DNA from 2 places in the Lactobacillus johnsonii genome. Region 1 is predicted to be linked to the other one. Evidence: predicted binding sites of a transcription regulator. Region 1 holds the regulator's gene; the other holds the start of a gene.
The links. The regulator HrcA, encoded in region 1, represses chaperone genes, less so after heat shock. The targets are predictions, from matches to a motif close to TTAGCACTCNNNNNNNNNGAGTGCTAA.

Region 1 (4,225 bases):
TTCCTGAATTAGAAATGAACTTTCATCCCAACTATCATGGAACTCTATTAGAAGCGCAGCATTTAGATCTTACAGTCCAAAATAAGAAATTGTTTGAAGATTTAAATTTAACTATTAAAAATCATGGGATTGTAGCTATAGAAGGAAAAAATGGATCTGGAAAGTCTACATTTTTGAAAAATATTTTAAAACCAGATAAAAATGTGATTTCTCAAGGAAAGCTTGATATTGTTAATGGCTTAAAGATATCATATTTACCACAAAATTTTATTGAATATTCTGGTACTTTATCTCAGTTTGCAGAAAAAGAAAAAATATCTTATGAAAATCTATTAAATATTCTTAGAAAAATGGGTTTTCCGAGAGAAAGCTTTGCCACAAAAATTGAAGAAATGAGTATGGGGCAGCAAAAAAGAGTGGCGATTGCCAAATCATTGGTAGAAGAAGCAGATATATATTTATGGGATGAGCCAGCTAATTATTTAGATGTGTTTAACCAGGATCAGTTAATTAACATGTTAAGAAAAGAACAACCGGCAATGCTATTAATTGAACATGATAAGTATTTTATTAGTCAGGTTACAGATAAACGAATAAAATTAGGAGATGTAAAAGCTAAATAATTAAAGGAGAAAAAATTGGTATTTGACTATAAAAAAGAATATAAAGATTTATATTTTCCAAAAAAGAAACCTGAATTAATAACTATTCCTGAAATGAACTATCTAGCAGTTTCAGGAAGCGGGGATCCAAATAAAGAAGATGGAACATATAAAAATGCTCTAGAAATGCTGTATAGTGTCGCTTATACCATTAAAATGAGTAAAAAAGGAGAACACAAAATCCTAGGTTATTTTGATTTTGTTGTTCCACCTCTTGAAGGTCTCTGGTGGATGAGGGATGATTCAAAAATCGACTACTCTCATAAAGAAAACTTTTCTTGGATTTCAATGATTCGTTTACCCGACTTTGTTACTCCTAAAGAGTTGGATTGGGCAGTTAAAACTGCTAGTGAAAAGAAGAAAAAAGATTTCTCGAAAGTAAAATTTTTTAAATATAACGAAGGACTATGTGTCCAGCAAATGCATATTGGTAGTTATGATGACGAATCGACGACAATTGAAAATATGCATAAATTTGTTAAGTCAGAAAATTATCAAATTGATATAAAAAATCCACGCTATCATCATGAAATATATTTAAGTGATCCGCGAAGAACTAGAGTAGATCGTGTAAGAACTGTAATCAGACTACCGATTAAATAAATTTGAGCAAGTACTAAGTACTTGCTTTTTTTGTTAAAAATCAAATTGATTTAGCACTCTACTTGAACAATTGCTAAAGTATGGTATCATATAAATTGTTAGCACAGAAGAAAGAAGAGTGCTAATGATGGGGGCGAGAAAATGTTGACTGAACGGCAAGAACTTATTTTAAAGACTATTATTATGGACTTTACTCAGACACATGAGCCAGTAGGTTCCAAGACCGTGATGAATCAACTGCCTGTCAAGGTCTCCAGTGCAACGGTTCGAAATGAAATGGCGGTTCTGGAAGAGAAAGGGCTACTTGAAAAGACACACTCTTCAAGTGGACGAATTCCTTCTACTGCTGGCTATCGATACTATTTGGATCATTTAATTAATCCAGTAAAAATACCAACGTCTGTCTATAATCAAATTGTTTACCAGTTAGACCGACCCTTTCAACAAGTTAATGAAATTGTGCAGGAAGCTGCAAAGATTTTATCTGATTTGACTAACTATACAGCTTTTGCAGCAGGACCTGAAACCCATTCGGTAAAAGTTACGGGTTTTAGAATTGTTCCTCTATCTAGTCATCAAGTGATGGCCATTTTAGTCACTGATGATGGTAATGTAAAGAATCAAATTTATACTTTGCCTCATCACACTAACGGGGAAGAAATTGAAAAAGCTGTTCGATTGATTAATGATCAATTAGTTGGAAAATCACTTAGTTCAATTAATGAAGTATTACTCAAGCGAATTGCTGATCATCTTATTGCTCGAGGATCTGCACCGGAAATATTAGATCTCTTACAAGATGTCATTAAAGATGCGGCTAGTGAGCAAATGTATGTTGATGGTCAAATTAATCTTTTGAGTAATTATGAAAACGATGATTTAACCAAGATAAAATCACTGTATAAGTTAATTGATCAAAATGATGCACTTTCAAGTTTGATTGGTTTTAATCCTGAAGATGAACTGAAAAATGATTCTAGTTCTAAGGTTCAGGTTAAATTGGGTTCAGAATTACCATCCGATTTACTTGAAAATTACAGCTTATTAACTGCACAATATAGTGTTGGTAAATATGGTAAAGGAACAATTGCACTACTAGGGCCAACAAACATGCCATACTCGCAGATGATCGGATTACTCGAGTATTTTAGGAATGAACTAGCAAAGAAATTGTTAGATTATTATGGTAGATTTAAGTAAGGAGGTTAGCTGTGAGTAAAGAAGAGTTTCCGCATGAAAAAGATTTAAAGGACGAGGTGACCCCAGATAAGGCACCAAAAAAAGATCCAAAAGCAGCTCCGAAAGAGGAAGTTAAGGAAAATCCAGTAGAGAATTATGAAAAAGAAATTGCTGAATTAACTGCTAAAAATAAGGATCTTGAAGATAAATACTTACGTAGTGAAGCTGAGATTCAAAATATGCAAGTGCGCTATGCAAAAGAACGTGCTCAGTTAATAAAATATGAATCTCAAAGCTTGGCTAAAGAAGTTTTGCCTGCAATGGATAACTTAGAGCGAGCATTAGCTGTTAAAGCCGATGATGAAGCTGCTAAGCAACTTCAAAAGGGCGTTCAGATGACTCTTGATTCATTAGTTAAATCAATGAAAGATCAAGGAATTACTGAAATTAAAGCCGAGGGCGAAACTTTTGATCCTTCTCTTCATCAAGCTGTTCAAACTGTGGCAGCAGAAAATGATGAACAAAAAGATCGCGTAGTTAAAGTTTTACAAAAAGGATATCAATATAAAGATAGAACATTAAGACCAGCGATGGTTGTAGTGGCTCAATAAGAAAGGAAGTTCCATATATGTCAAAAGTTATTGGTATTGACTTAGGTACGACTAACTCTGCTGTTGCCGTACTTGAAGGTAAAGAACCTAAAATTATTACTAACCCAGAAGGTAACCGTACAACTCCTTCTGTAGTTGCTTTTAAAAATGGTGAAATTCAAGTTGGAGAAGTAGCTAAGCGTCAAGCAATCACTAACCCTAACACTATTGTTTCAATCAAGAGTCATATGGGTGAAGAAGGCTACAAAGTTAAAGTTGGAGATAAGGAATATACTCCACAAGAAATTTCAGCTTTTATTTTGCAATACATTAAGAAGTTTTCTGAAGACTATTTGGGTGAAAAGGTAACTGACGCAGTTATTACTGTTCCTGCTTATTTCAACGATGCACAACGTCAAGCTACTAAAGATGCTGGTAAAATTGCTGGCTTAAATGTTCAAAGAATTATCAATGAACCAACTGCTTCAGCTTTAGCATATGGTCTTGATAAAGATGAAAATGATGAAAAAGTATTAGTATACGACCTTGGTGGTGGTACTTTCGATGTTTCTATCTTGCAATTAGGTGATGGAGTCTTCCAAGTATTATCAACTAATGGTAATACTCACCTTGGTGGTGACGACTTTGACCAAAGAATTATGGATTGGTTAATCCAAAACTTTAAGGAAGAAAATGGTGTTGACTTATCTAACGATAAGATGGCACTACAACGTTTAAAGGATGCTGCAGAAAAGGCTAAGAAAGACTTATCTGGTGTTTCCTCAACTCACATTTCACTTCCATTCATTTCTGCTGGAGAGGCTGGTCCACTTCACCTTGAAGCTGATTTAACTCGTGCTAAGTTTGATGAATTAACTGATGATTTAGTTCAAAAGACTAAGGTAGCATTTGACAATGCTTTAAGTGATGCAGGTTTGACTGTAAATGATATTGATAAAGTTATTTTGAACGGTGGTTCAACTCGTATCCCTGCAGTTCAAAAGGCTGTTAAGGATTGGGCTGGAAAAGAACCTGACCACTCAATTAACCCTGATGAAGCTGTTGCTTTAGGTGCAGCAATTCAAGGTGGTGTTATCTCAGGTGATGTTAAGGATATTGTTTTACTTGATGTTACTCCATTATCACTTGGTATTGAAACTATGGGTGGTGTCTTCACTAAGTTAATTGACA
Region 2 (4,225 bases), 560 kb from region 1:
GCATAAAAGGAACTAGCGTATGCTGGCTCCTTTTTTTGTATCATTTAATTACTCGGTTTATTTAGAAATAGCCTATCATTTGTAAGCATTTTCGTTATAATTAAAATCGGTATTAATTATGTACATAGACAGAAAGGTTATTTTATGATCGAAGAAGAAAAAAAGTCTGATGCCAAAAAAATGCTTTGGCCTACACTGGCAATGATGGCATTTTCAACTGTTTGGGGCTTTGGCAATGTTGTAAATGGTTATGTTTACTTCGATGGTACTAAGATCGTTTTCAGCTGGGTTCTAATGTTTTTACTCTATTTTGTTCCCTATGCATTAATGGTTGGAGAATTAGGCGCTACCTTTAAAAATGCAAATGGTGGTGTCTCATCTTGGGTTAATGCGACCATGGGTGCAAAATGGGCATATTATGCCGGATGGACCTATTGGGCTTGTCACGTCGTTTATATTTCCAGTAAAGGTACCGGCGGCTTAAGAGCGATGGCTTGGGGAATTTTTGGAAATACCAAATGGTATGATGGTCTCCCAACGGCCTGGACTCAACTTGCTACTTTAGTTGTTTTCCTATTTTTCTGCTGGGTCACTAGTAAAGGAATTCCTGTTCTTAAAAGTTTAGCCACTATTGCTGGATCATCAATGTTTATCATGTCTATTTTGTTTATAATTATGATGTTTGCTGCTCCAGCAATTAACCCTCACGCAGGATATTATTCAATTAACTTTAATTGGAAAAGTTTAATGCCAACATTCAATCTTAAGTATTTAACTTCTCTTTCAATTCTAGTTTTTGCCGTTGGTGGATGTGAAAAAATATCTCCCTATGTAAATAAAGTTAAAGACCCTTCAAAAAACTTCCCGAAAGCAATGATGGCTCTTGCTATTATGGTTATGATTTCTGCTATTTTAGGAACATTTGCCATGGCTTTGATGTTTGATCCTAAGATTGTTAACAATAATTTAAATGAATATATTTCAAACGGTGCTTATATGGCATTCCAGCGTTTGGGTGAATATTACCATGTTGGTGGCTTGTTTATGTATATCTATTCATGGTGTAACGTTATTGGACAATTTTCTACCTTAGTTATTAGTATCGATGCTCCACTTAGAATGTTATTAGGTAGTAAAGAAGCTAAAAACTTCATCCCTAAGAAACTCCTTAAAGTTAATAAACATGGAGCATATATCAACGGCATTTGGATGGTCGTTATCCTTTCCGGTGGTTTAATTGCAGCTCAAGCTTTACTACCAGATGCACAAGCTGTTATGGCACAATTAGTTAAGTTAAATTCTACTACAATGCCAATGCGCTATTTATGGGTATTTGCAGCTTATATTGCTCTTAGAAAACATCAAACAAAATTTGATACTTCTTATCAAATGACAAAAAATCAAGGTCTTGCGTATACTGCCGGAATTTGGTGTTTCATTGTAACAGCTGCATGTTGTATTTTAGGAATTTACTCTCCTGATCCATTTACACTTTTCCTTAATATTATTACTCCAATTATCTTGATCGCTTTAGGATTGATTTTACCAGCAATCAAGAAAAAAGAAGATGGTAATAATCCACTAATGGATTAATTACAAATGGCCGATATAAAAAATATATCGGTCATTTTTTCTACATAAAATTAAGCTCGATCAGTTGACATGATTAAAAGTAAGTGATTTAATTAGCACTGTACTTATTAGAGTGCTAATTTTGTTTAGGAGGTAAAATTAATGCTCGTACCTACAGTTATTGAACAAACTGCACGTGGTGAACGTGCTTACGACATTTATTCAAGATTATTAAAAGATAGAATCATTATGCTTAGTGGTGAAATTAATGACCAAATGGCTAATTCCATCATTGCTCAACTTTTATTCTTAGATGCACAAGATAACACTAAAGATATTTCTCTTTACATTAATTCTCCAGGTGGTGTTATTACCTCTGGATTAGCAATTATGGATACAATGAACTTTATCAAATCAGACGTATCTACAATTGCCATTGGTATGGCTGCTTCTATGGCTTCCATCCTTTTAACTAGTGGAACTAAGGGTAAACGTTTTGCATTACCAAACTCAACAGTTCTTATTCACCAACCGTTAGGTGGTGCACAAGGTCAACAAACTGACATTCAAATTGCAGCTAATGAAATTTTAAAGAGTCGTAAAAAACTTAACCAAATTTTACATGAAACCACTGGTCAACCTCTTGATAAGATCCTTAAGGATACTGAACGCGACAATTACTTGTCTGCTGAAGAAGCTAAAGACTATGGTTTAATCGATGAAATTTTGGTAAACCAAAAGAAAGACTAGTTTATTTATTCAGACAAAAATAGAGCTCACGATGTGAGCTCTATTTTTTTATCTAATTTTCTTCTTTTAATTGCTTCGCTATTTCACGAATTTTTTGAAAACGATGGTTAACCCCTGACTTTGAGATTGGACCATCTGGTACTTGTGCTGCAACTTCCTTAAGAGAAAGTTCTGGATGCGTTAACCTAAAACGAGCTAGCACAGTCAATTTTTCAGGTAAGTTTTCTAAACCAAATTTTTCTTCAATCAATTGAATATCTTCAACTTGCTTAGCTGCTGCATTTGCAGTCTTTTTTAGATTTGCTGTATCGCAATTCACTAAACGATTCACCGAATTACGCATATCACGCATAATTCTTAAATCTTCAAAAGCTAGCATTGCGTTCACTGCACCAACTATATGGAGAAAATCACCAATTTTTTCTGCTTCTTTTAAATAGACGATATAGCCACTTCGTCTCCTAGTTTCTTTTGCATTTAAATAAAAGAAATTGTTCATTAACTTTAATAGATCTTGATTGTGATCTTCATAAAGAGAATAAATCTCTAAATGATAGCGACTAGTTTCTGGATTATTTACACTTCCAGATGCTAAAAAAGCTCCTCTTAAATAGGACATTGCTCTTTGTTCCGAAGACATAATCTTTTCAGGAATTCCCGTAATAAGACCATTATTACTATCAAAAATTTCTAAGTCGGTTAGAATTTCATGAACTTGTTTTTGAAGTCTAACTAAATACTGATAATTTTTCTTTAATTTCATCTTCTTAGAAACAATTAATAGAGGTTCAATTCCATAAGCAGTCTTAATAAGAGAAAATATTCTCCTTGCAATCGCTGGATTTTCAGTTGTAATATCCAAACTAAATTGATGATCGTGCAGGCTAAGTACTCCGTTCATTCGCAAAAAAGCTGCTAATTCTGCCTTAGCGTGTTCGGGATGAACTGGCAGACTTGTAAGTTCTTTTTTTACATCACTTGCGTATGAAACCATTAACTAGTCCTGTTCCTTCTGTCTTCGACAATATGCTTCAAAAGCTAAATTCAAAATTTCATCAGCTACTTTTTTTCCATCATGAAAAACCAATCCACTATGTTGATCGATAAAGTCAGCTGTAATTACTCGACAATCTTGAGCCCTCAATCCGGCAAAATCATTCCGTACTGGTTCAAGATAAGCATCATAATCGGCTGGGTTAAATTTAGTCATATCAATCTTAGCACCGTTAACCAAAGCGGTATTAATATAATGGCCTCCTAAGTGGTCATTAATAACTTGCACATGCTCAGCCGCTGTAAAATGATCTGTTTCACCTTGCTGGGTCATAATATTACAAATATAAATTACTTCAGCTTTAGTTTGTCTTACAGCATCCCCTAAATTAGAAATCATCAAATTAGGTAAAATCGATGTAAATAAACTACCCGGTCCTAAAACTACTGCGTCTGCTTGCATAATAGCTGCTAAAACTGGCAACACAGCTTTAGGTTCTTCATCTGAGTCAGTATCGGTAACCCAGACACGTTTAATCCTCTTGTCTTTTGATGTGATTTCTGTTTCTCCTGATTCAGTTGTTCCATCGACAAATTCCGCATTTAAAGTCAAAGGCTCATTCGAAGCAGGAAAGATTCTTCCATCAATTCGCATCATTCTAGATAGGGATTGAACAGCGTCAAAAATATTTCCCTGCATTTCATCTAAGGCAGCAATAATTAGATTTCCAATTGCATGACCTGCAAAAAATGAGTCAGATGAATTAAATCGATATTGAAAAATATCTTTTTCTTCTTGTGGTAAATCAGATAAAGAAACCAATACATTTCTTATATCCCCTGGTGGCACTACATTAATATAATCTCTAATTGCACCGGACGATCCGCCATCATCAGCCACAGTAACAAT

Region 2: a site for HrcA is predicted at 1,686-1,712, ahead of clpP (ATP-dependent Clp endopeptidase proteolytic subunit ClpP). Genes of this name have one in related genera too.

Annotation. Positions count from the first base shown of each region.
Region 1 covers NZ_CP059055.1:809,490-813,714, forward strand. The annotation lists gene abc-f (ribosomal protection-like ABC-F family protein) at 1-623, shown strand, start outside; gene H0I41_RS03795 (GyrI-like domain-containing protein) at 639-1,265, shown strand; gene hrcA (heat-inducible transcriptional repressor HrcA) at 1,407-2,465, shown strand; gene grpE (nucleotide exchange factor GrpE) at 2,477-3,055, shown strand; gene dnaK (molecular chaperone DnaK) at 3,073-4,225, shown strand, end outside.
Region 2 covers NZ_CP059055.1:1,365,892-1,370,116, forward strand. The annotation lists gene H0I41_RS06535 (APC family permease) at 145-1,593, shown strand; gene clpP (ATP-dependent Clp endopeptidase proteolytic subunit ClpP) at 1,735-2,322, shown strand; gene whiA (DNA-binding protein WhiA) at 2,375-3,316, opposite strand; gene H0I41_RS06550 (gluconeogenesis factor YvcK family protein) at 3,320-4,225, opposite strand, start outside.